Regions from separate parts of the Kitasatospora griseola genome, predicted to be linked through region 3. Evidence: riboswitches for the same ligand, from Rfam matches in the RefSeq annotation. Region 3 holds a riboswitch; each other region holds the start of a gene.

Region 1 (3,266 bases), 230 kb from region 3:
GCGGCGTGCGGCGCGGCCAGGTTGGTGATGTAGCCGGTCGGGTCCAGGATCTCCTGGATCTGCAGCGAGTCGATGATCAGACCGAGCTTCTCCATCTCGATGCCCGAGGCGGAGCGGGTCTCACCGGTGAGCCGCTCGCGGTCGCGGATCATGTCCTCGACCGTCAGCCCGCCGACGATGGACCGCAGGTGGCCGGCGAACACGTTGTGCACCCGCTGGCCCATCATCTTCTGCTGGTCCAGGAAACGCCGGGCGGCGTTGGCGATCGACGCGTTGTCGTCGCCCACCTTGAAGATCACAACCCCCTTGACGTGCACGGGAATTCCCTGCGACGTCACACACTCCACGTCGAGTGCGGCCTCGTTCAGGTCGAGCGAGAGCCGGCGGACCGCCTGGACGCCCGGCACCACGAAGGTGCCCCGCCCGGTCACCACGCGGAAGCCGAGGCCCTCGCCGTGCTTGGAACCCGAGATCACCAGCGCCTCGTTGGGCTCGGCGACCCGCCACATGAGCTTGAACAGGACGATCAGAAGAACGACGCCTCCGACGGCGCTTCCTGCGATGCCGATCAGCATCGGCAATCTCCCCCTTCGGAGCGCACCGGTCCCGTGCTGCGCTTGGGTTGTGCAGATCTGGCGCGGAAACCGGCGGCAGCCGCATTCTCCGCCGTTCCGGATCACGGGGGAAGGGGTGGGCGGAGGGGAACTCGCACTGTCCCGAAACGGTCGCGGGGGGTGAGCGGAATCGTTCTGACGGGCGATCAGAGCGGCTCGACGTAGACCGTGCGCGGTGGCTGGTACTCGACCACGACCACCATGGCGCCCGGCTCCAACGACTCGCCCGGCGTGGCGAGGTACGCCAGGAACGCCTCGGTGCCCAGCCGCTCCGGGATGTGCACCATCACCTCGCCGACCAGGCCCGCGCCGATCCGCCCCGTCACCCGTCCCATCAGTCCGATCACCTGGACGATTCTCCCACTTCGAACGGGGCGTGAACAGCACGATCGCGCGCGGGAGTTGCCGCCGGCGGGCGGGCGGGACCGAGCGGTGCGCCCTGGACCGGCGTCGCATCGTGCCCTACGGTGAGGAACCGAACGCAGGCGGCCACGCCTGCGCGGAACGGGAGCTCGGAGCACCGGGCTGAGAGGGCGCTGACGGTACGCGGCCCGCGTACCACCTGCTGCGCCGACCGCAGGAACCTGACCGGGTAATGCCGGCGTAGGGAGTTGAAGGTCCGATGACCGTATTTTCTGAGCACACGTCTGCCCGGCCGTCCGCCGAGGGGTACCCCACCCCGGCCTGGCGCAAGGCCTACCGTCAGGGCAGCCGCCCCGACCTGCGGGTCCCCTACCGCGAGGTCCACCTGACCAACGGCCGGACCGTCCCGCTGTACGACACCTCCGGCCCGTACACCGACCCCGACCTGCCCACCGACGTCCGACGCGGACTGCCCGCCCTCCGCGACGCCTGGATCCGCCAACGCGGCGACGTCGAGGAGTACGACGGCCGGGAGGCCCGGCCCGAGGACGACGGCATCAAGCACACCGCGCCGCGCGGCGGCGACCTGCGCAACCTGGACGCCGTCTTCCCCGGCCGCCCGCGCCGCCCGCTGCGCGCCAGGGACGGCGTCGCCGTCACCCAACTCGGCTACGCCAAGCGCGGGTTGATCACCCCGGAGATGGAGTTCGTGGCACTCCGGGAAGGCCTGGAACCGGAGTTCGTGCGCGAGCAGGTGGCGCGCGGGCGGGCCGTCATCCCGGTCAACGTCAACCACCCCGAGAGCGAACCGGCCGTCATCGGCACCGACTTCCTGGTGAAGATCAACGCCAACATCGGCAACTCCGCCGTCACCTCCTCCATCGAGGAGGAGGTGGAGAAGATGACCTGGGCCACCCGGTGGGGCGCCGACACCGTCATGGACCTCTCCACCGGCCGCAACATCCACACCACCCGCGAGTGGATCCTGCGCAACTCCCCCGTCCCGATCGGCACCGTCCCGCTCTACCAGGCGCTGGAGAAGGTCGACGGCCGGGCCGAGGACCTCAGCTGGGAGGTCTACCGGGACACCGTCCTCGAACAGTGCGAGCAGGGCGTCGACTACATGACGGTGCACGCCGGCGTGCTGCTGCGGTACGTGCCGCTCACCGCCCGCCGCAAGACCGGCATCGTCTCGCGCGGCGGCTCCATCATGGCCGCCTGGTGCCTGGCGCACCATCAGGAGAATTTCCTCTACACCCACTTCGAGGAACTCTGCGACCTGCTGCGCGCCTACGACGTCACCTTCTCGCTCGGTGACGGCCTGCGCCCCGGCTCCATCGCCGACGCCAACGACGAGGCGCAGTTCGCCGAACTCACCACCCTCGGCGAGCTCGGCCGGATCGCCCGGGCCAAGGACGTCCAGGTGATGATCGAGGGCCCCGGGCACGTCCCGATGCACAAGATCCGCGAGAACATGGAACTCCAGCAGGAGATCTGCGACGAGGCCCCGTTCTACACGCTCGGCCCGCTCACCACCGACGTCGCCCCCGGCTACGACCACATCACCTCCGGCATCGGCGCCGCGATGATCGCCTGGTGGGGCACCGCGATGCTCTGCTACGTCACCCCCAAGGAACACCTGGGCCTGCCCAACCGCGACGACGTCAAGACCGGCGTCATCACCTACAAGATCGCCGCCCACGCCGCCGACCTCGCCAAGGGCCACCCCGGCGCCCAGGCCTGGGACGACGCCCTCTCCGACGCCCGCTTCGAGTTCCGCTGGGAGGACCAGTTCAACCTGGCCCTCGACCCGGAGACGGCCCGCGCCTTCCACGACGAGACCCTCCCCGCCGAACCCGCCAAGACCGCGCACTTCTGCTCCATGTGCGGCCCGAAGTTCTGCTCGATGAAGATCAGCCGCCAGATCCGCGACGAACACGGCACCGACCTCGACGACACCGTCCAGGCCGGCATGGCCGAGAAGTCCGCCGAGTTCGCCGCCCACGGCAACCGGGTCTACCTCCCGCTCACCGACTGACACCCCACGCGCGCCGGCGCCGCCCCGACCACCTCGGGGCGGCGCTCCCCGGCGAGAGCTGGTATTACGTGGTGGGCGTCATACGGGATACCTGGGAGGGCGCGATGCGGTTGAACAGCAAGGGGCAGGTCACCATCCCGGCGGAGCTCCGTGAGAAGTACGGTCTCCACCCCGGGGACGAGGTGGACGTCATCGAGGAGGACGGCGTCCTGCGCATAGTGCGCCGGGCGGAGGGCGGAACGCGGGGGCAA
Region 2 (3,266 bases), 1.6 Mb from region 3:
GAAGCCGTCGTCGACCAAGGTCTCGGCGGCGTCCAGGAGTTCGATCGGGTCGGGCAGCAGGGTGCGCTCGTCGGCGATCACCTCCAGCTTCACCCAGTCGGTGCCGAGCGCCTCGCGGGCGAGGCGGGCGGTGAGCACGGCCTCGCCGGCGGTGTAGCAGCCGGCCGTGTTCGGGAGGATCCGGATGCCGTTGCGGGCCAGCACCTCCAGCACCGAGCCCTGGGTGGCGGTGTTGACCCGGCGCATCGCCACCGTGGTCAGTTCGGTGCCGGAGACCCGCAGCGCCTGCTCCAGCACGTCCAGGCTGGGCGCGCCGCCGGTGCCCATGATCAGGCGGGAGGCGAAGGCGGTGTCGCCGATGGTCAGCAGGTCGTCGGCCATCTCAGCCTCCCTGCACGGCGGTGAGGATCTCCACCCGGTCGCCCGCCAGCAGCGCCGTGGTCGGCCACGAACTGCGCGGCACCACGACCTCGTTGACGGCGGCGGCGACGCCGGTGTTGGCGGCGGACACCTCGGCGACCACCGCGTCCAGGGTGGTGGCTTCGGGCAGTGTGCGGGGTTCGCCGTTGACGGTCAGGGCGACGGTGTTCATGCGGGCACCTCGGTGCGGAAGCGGTCGGGGGTGAAGTCGGCCGCCAGCGGGGAGAGTTCGCCGGTGGCCAGGTAGTCGGCGAGCAGGTCGGCGGTGACCGGGGTGAGCAGCACGCCGTTGCGGTAGTGCCCGGTGGCGGCGGCCAGGCCGCGCAACGCGGTCGGGCCGAGCAGCGGCGCGTTGTCGGGCGAGCCCGGCCGCAGCCCCGCGTTGGTCTCCACCAGCGGCAACTCGGTGATGCCGGGCACGAGTTCGTGCGCGTCCCGGAGCAGCTCGTACACGCCGCCCGCGGTGACGGTGGTGTCGTGGCCCATCTCCTCGGTGGTCGCGCCGATCACCAACTCGCCGTCGGCGCGCGGCACCAGGTACAGGTGCTGCCCGCGCACCACGGCGCGCACGTTGCGGGACAGGAACGGCGCGTACAGCTTCGGGATCCGCAGCCGCACCACCTGGCCCTTCACCGGGCGGATCGCCGGCAGCACCCCGTCCGGCAGGCCCGGCAGCAGGTGGCTGCGGGCGCCGGCCGCCAGGACCGTCCGCCCGGCGGTCAGTTGCTCGCCCGTCAACAGCCGCACGCCGATGGCCCGGTCGCCGTCGGCCCCGTCGCGGTCGACCAGCAGTTCGGCGGCCTGGGTGCGGTGGAAGGCGACGCCCAGCAGCTTGCAGGCCGCGACCAGCGCGGCGGCGAGGCGGCGGCCGTCCACCTGGTGGTCCTCGGCGACGTGCAGGCCGCCGCGTACGCCCGGGGCCAGCATCGGCTCCAGCCGCCGGCACTCCCGGCCGGTCAGCCACTGCGACTCCAGGCCCAACCGGCCGTGGAAGGCGTGCAGTTCGCGCAGCTCCTCGCGGTCGTCGGAGTCCAGCGCGACGGCCAGCGTCCCGGTGCGGCGGTAGCCGGTGTCCAGGCCGGTCAGTTCGGTCAGCTCGGCCGCGAACGCGCCGTAGCGCTCGTTCGACGCCATGCCCAGGCGCAGCAACGGCTCCTCGCCGTACTGGAGTTCGGTGACCGGCGCGAGCATCCCGGCGGCGACCTGCGCCGCGCCGCCGCCCGGCGACGGGTCCACCACCGCGACGCTCAGTCCGCGCTGCGCGGTGCGCCAGGCGACGCCGAGGCCGATGATGCCGCCGCCGATCACCAGCACGTCGGTAGGTGCCACAGCACTTCTTCTCCCTTCGCCGGCATGACCCGGATCAGGTTCGGACGGTCGCGGGCCGCCACAGCCCGCCTCTCAGCCCGGTGCGCCGGGCTCCCGTGATGAGGTAGTGCCTCCACTTTAACGCCGGTGCCCGTAGCGGCAGCAGGCCGGTTAGGGTGGACGCCGTGGCTGAGCTGAGGGCAACGGACCGGGTCGTCGTGGTCGGGGCGGGCATGGCGGGCGCGCAGGCCGCCCTGAACCTGCGGCAGGGCGGCTGGCAGGGCGCCGTCACCCTGGTCGGCGAGGAACTCCACCTGCCGTACGACCGGCCGCCGCTCTCCAAGAACGTGCTGCTCGGCAAGGCCGACGCCACCGCCTTCGAGATCGACTGGAGCGACCTCGGCGTCGACCTGCTCACCGGCCACCGGGCCACCGGCCTGAACGCCGGCGTGCTGCACACCGACCGCGGCGAACTCCCGTACAACGCCCTGGTGATCGCCACCGGCGCCGACCCCCGCACGCTGCCGGGCCTGCCCGGCGCCCGCACCCTGCGCACCGTCGACGACGCGCACGCGCTGCGCGCCGCGCTCACCCCCGACAAGCGGATCGTGCTGGTCGGCGCGGGCTGGATCGGCGCCGAGACCGCCACCGTCGCCCGTGCCCTCGGCTGCCACGTCACCGTGGTCGAGGCCGCCGCCACCCCGCTGGCCGGGGCGCTGCCCGCCGAACTCGGCACGCTGATGACCGAGTGGTACGCCGCCGCCGGCGTCGAACTGCGCTGCGGCGTCGGCGTCGCCGGGGCCGCCGACGGCGGGGTGCTGCTCGCCGACGGCACCCACCTGCCCGCCGACGAGGTGGTGGTCGGCATCGGCGCCCGCCCCGCCACCGGCTGGCTCGCCGACAGCCCGCTCGCCCTCGACGCCGACGGCACGATCCCGGTCGACGACCGCCTGCGTACCGCGCTGCCCGGCGTCTGGGCGGCCGGCGACTGCGTCTCCTACCCGTCCGCCCGGTTCGGCGCCCGGCTGGCCGTCCAGCACTGGGACCACGCCCTGCACTCCGGCGGCACCGTCGCCGCCTCCGTGCTCGGCGCCCTGGACGCGCCCTACGACCCCGTCCCGTACTTCTGGTCCGAGCAGTTCGACCGCATGGTGCAGTACGCCGGCCGGCACGCCGGGGCCGACCACCTGCTGTGGCGCGGCTCCCCGTCCGGCCGGGACTGGTCGGTGCTGTGGCTGCGCGACGGCGCGCCGGTCGCCCTGCTGGCCGTGGACCGGCCGCGCGACCTGGCGCAGGGCCGCCGCCTGATCGAACGCGGCACGGTGCTCGACCCGGAGCTCGCCGCCGATCCGGCCGTCCAGCTGAAGGCCGCGACCAGGTAGCGCAGGTGGCGCATGGGTAGGCTGGGTGCCGTGAGCAAGATTGATCCCAAGATTGACGCCCTGGTCCCTGCGTGGCTGTACCTGCCCGACATCTCGGAGCGGTGGGGCGTGGTGATCACCGAGGTCCGCGACATGGTGAGGAACCGCACCCTGTTG
Region 3 (3,266 bases):
GACGAATCCGGTGCCGGTGCCGGACTCGCTGGAGTTCGAGGCCTTGATGGTGACGGTGGACGGCAGCGCCTTGGCGGCGATCCCGGCGACGGACTCGGGAGCCCGGTCCAGGTTCTGGTGGGTGTTGCCGACGGTGACGGTGGTGCTGCTGTGGCTGGCGCCGGTGCCGCCGCTGCCGCCCTTGTCGGAGACGGACGCGCCGATCGCGCCGCCGGCCAGGCCGGCCACCAGGGCGACCGCCGCGACCAGGGCGACGAATCCGCCGCGCTTGCCCTTGCCGGACCCGCCGGGGGCGGGCTGCGGGCTGCCCCACGGCGCACCCGGTTCGCCCGGTCCGCCGACACCGCCGGTGCCGCCGGACGGGTTGCCCCAGCCGCCCACCGGGTGGCCGGCGCCGAACGGGTGCTGCGGCTCGCCGGGGACGCCGGGCGCACCCGGGGCGCCGGGCGCACCGGTCTGGGCGAGCGGCGGCACGGCCGGGACGGCCGCGGTCGGCGCGTAGGGATTGACCGGTGCGTCGGCCGCGGTCGGCGCGTAGGGGTTGACCGGTGCGTCGGCCGCGGTCGGCGCGTAGGGGCCGGCCGGTGCGGCGACGCTGCCGTACGGGTTCTGGAACGGCGGCGGCGCGTCCACCGGGGCGGCGGGCGGGGCGGCCGGTGCCTCGGGCACCTTCCCGAGCTGCATGGTCCCGTCGGGGACCGGCGCGGCGGGCACCTTCCCGAGCTGCATCGTCCCGTCGGAGACCGGCGCGGCCGGGGACGCCGGCAGCACCGGCGGCGGCGCGTCGAGGTAGGCGGGAGCGGGCGCGGGCGTCCCGGAGCCGGCGGAGGCCGCCTCGGTGCCGGTGGCCTCGGGGGCCTTCTCCGGCGGGGTGGTACCACTCGCGTGCTCGGTGCTCACGGACGACCTCCATCGCTGACAGAATCTTGGGCCGCGGTCCGTCGCGCCGGCGGCGCGGCCACAGCCTCGGGGCACAGTTTTTCCTATGCCGGATTCGGACACCGTAAGCGGGCCCCTGAAGAAATCATGAGAAGCCTTAGGCCTCGCTGACATGCACATCAGTGGTCCCGCGGTGCGGACGCCGATCCCCCCGGCCTTGGCGTTCCCCAGCCCGGAGGCTAGCCTGTCGCTCCTGTAAACCGAAGAACGTCGCGGGAGCTTGGACCAGCCAGGCTGAGAGTGCGCCGGATCGACCGTAGGGCATGGCGGTGACGCCGCCCCGGTCGAGGGGGCGCTGACCGCCTGAACCTGTCCGGATAATGCCGGCGTAGGGAGTATCGGCCATGACGGCTGTTCCGTCTGCCCAAATTTCCGATCATGAGGCTGCCGCGCGGGCCGAGGCCCCGCTGACCCTCGACACGGCGCCGCCGCGCACCCTGGACTTCCGGGCGCTGTTCGCGCTGTGGGCCAACCTCGGGGTGAGCCTGATCGGCTTCACCAGCGCCGCGACGGTGCTGGGCAAGCAGGGCCACGAGCTGGGCTTCACCGCGGCGGTGACGGCGATCGTGGCGGGCACCGCGATCGGCACCGCGATGCTGGCGGTGGCGGCCCTGGTGGGCGCCCGCACGGGTGCGCCGGCGATGGCGGTGCTGCGCGGCCTGTTCGGCACCCGGCTGTCGTACGTGCCGACGGTGCTGAACATCCTCCAGTGCGTCGGCTGGGGCGTGTACGAGCTGACGGTGATCGCCTGGGGCGCCCAGACGGTGGCCGGCACCGAGGGCTGGCGCTGGCTGTTCGTGCTGCTGGCGGGCGTGCTGACGACGGTGCTGACGATCTGGCCGCTGGGCGCGATCGCGGTGCTGCGCAAGTACGTGGCGGTCGCGGTCGGCGTGGCGATGGTCTACTTCACGGTGCAGTTCGCCCGGCTGGGCTTCCCGGACCCGGGCGCGGGCAACTGGGACGGCTTCCTGTCGGCGACGGACGCGGTGATCGCGGTGTCGATCTCGTTCGTGCCGCTGGCCGCCGACTACACCCGGCACGCCCGCAGCTCGGCGAAGGCGTTCTGGGGGACGTTCTCCGGCTACACGGTGGCCCAGGTCTGGTGCTACGTGCTGGGCGTGGTGGCGCTGCTGCAGTCCGGCGGCGACCCGGACAGGATCCTCGGCTCGTTCACCGGCGTGGCCGCGGGCTGGGCGTTCCTGCTGGTGCTGGTGCTGCGCGAGTCGGACCAGTCGTTCGCGAACGTGTACTCGACGGCGATGTCGATCCACAACCTGTGGCCGAAGGTGGACCGGCGGGTGCTGACCGGCGGCATCGGCGTGCTGGTGACGGTGCTGGCGCTGCGGATCAAGGAGTTCACCGAGTCGTACTACGCGTTCCTCGGCCTGATCGGATCGGTGTTCGTGCCGCTGTTCGCGGTGCTGGCGGTGGACTACTTCCTCGGCGCGGGCCGGCGCGGCTGGAACCTGACGCAGGACGCCCCGGCGCGCTGGGTGATGCTGCTGCCGTGGGCACTGGGCTTCGCGGTGTACCAGTTCCTGGCGCCGACGGCGGTGGCCGGCTGGTGGACCGACCTGTGGGCGAAGGCGCAGGAGGCGGTGCACTTCACCCCGCAGGCGTGGAGCTCGGCCTCGTTGTTCTCGTTCCTGGTGGCGGCCCTGGCTACCGGCGCGGTGACGGCCCTGGAACGCCGGCAGGCCTGACCGCCCGCGGGCGTCCGACGGGCTGACGGTCCGCGGGCGTCCGACCGGCTGACGGTCCGCCAGCCGTTCGCCCCCGGGGAGCTGTTCACCGGAGCGTTGCCGTGCCGGAAGCGGGCCGTCATCCGGTGCCGCGTAGGGTGGTTGACGTGAACACCCAGCACAGCGCCTCGGCCTCGCTCCCCGCTCCGATCGACCGCTCGTCGGTCAAGGTGATCGCCCACCGCGGGTCCTCCGCGGCCCTCCCGGAGCACACCGAGGAGGCGTACCGGCAGGCGCTGGAGGAGGGCGCGGACGGGCTGGAGTGCGACGTCCGGGTCACCGCCGACGGGCAGCTGGTGTGCGTGCACGACCGGACGGTGGGCCGCACCTCCGACGGGCAGGGCGTGGTGTCGACCATGACGCTGGCTCAGCTGTCCGAGCTGGACTTCGGTTCGTGGAAGCACCCGGAGCAGCCGCGGCGCAGCTCGGTGCTCACCCTGGAGCGGCTGCTGGAGCTGGTCGCGGACACCGGGCGGCGGGTGGAGCTGGCGATCGAGACCAAGCACCCGGTGCGGTACGCGGGCCGGGTGGAGTCCGAGCTGCTGCGGGTGCTGGGCCGCTTCGGTCTGCTGCCGGCCGCGCCGG

Evidence for each region. Region 3 has a riboswitch for thiamine pyrophosphate ahead of ACI1MP_RS19910 (purine-cytosine permease family protein). Riboswitches for the same ligand answer to the same signal wherever they lie in the genome.
Region 1: another riboswitch for thiamine pyrophosphate. It lies ahead of thiC (phosphomethylpyrimidine synthase ThiC); the one in region 3 lies ahead of ACI1MP_RS19910 (purine-cytosine permease family protein).
Region 2: another riboswitch for thiamine pyrophosphate. It lies ahead of thiO (glycine oxidase ThiO); the one in region 3 lies ahead of ACI1MP_RS19910 (purine-cytosine permease family protein).

Annotation. Positions count from the first base shown of each region.
Region 1 is NZ_CP173360.1:4,189,977-4,193,242, reverse strand. Features, by position in the region: gene ACI1MP_RS18905 (flotillin family protein) at 1-575, opposite strand, end outside; gene ACI1MP_RS18900 (hypothetical protein) at 761-961, opposite strand; TPP riboswitch at 1,109-1,241, shown strand; gene thiC (phosphomethylpyrimidine synthase ThiC) at 1,237-3,015, shown strand; gene ACI1MP_RS18890 (AbrB/MazE/SpoVT family DNA-binding domain-containing protein) at 3,120-3,266, shown strand, end outside.
Region 2 is NZ_CP173360.1:5,987,719-5,990,984, forward strand. Features, by position in the region: gene ACI1MP_RS27200 (thiazole synthase) at 1-381, opposite strand, end outside; gene thiS (sulfur carrier protein ThiS) at 383-592, opposite strand; gene thiO (glycine oxidase ThiO) at 589-1,749, opposite strand; TPP riboswitch at 1,744-1,856, opposite strand; gene ACI1MP_RS27215 (NAD(P)/FAD-dependent oxidoreductase) at 1,905-3,110, shown strand; gene ACI1MP_RS27220 (Rv2175c family DNA-binding protein) at 3,141-3,266, shown strand, end outside.
Region 3 is NZ_CP173360.1:4,415,274-4,418,539, reverse strand. Features, by position in the region: gene ACI1MP_RS19915 (S1C family serine protease) at 1-729, opposite strand, end outside; TPP riboswitch at 1,142-1,293, shown strand; gene ACI1MP_RS19910 (purine-cytosine permease family protein) at 1,284-2,642, shown strand; gene ACI1MP_RS19905 (glycerophosphodiester phosphodiesterase) at 2,789-3,266, shown strand, end outside.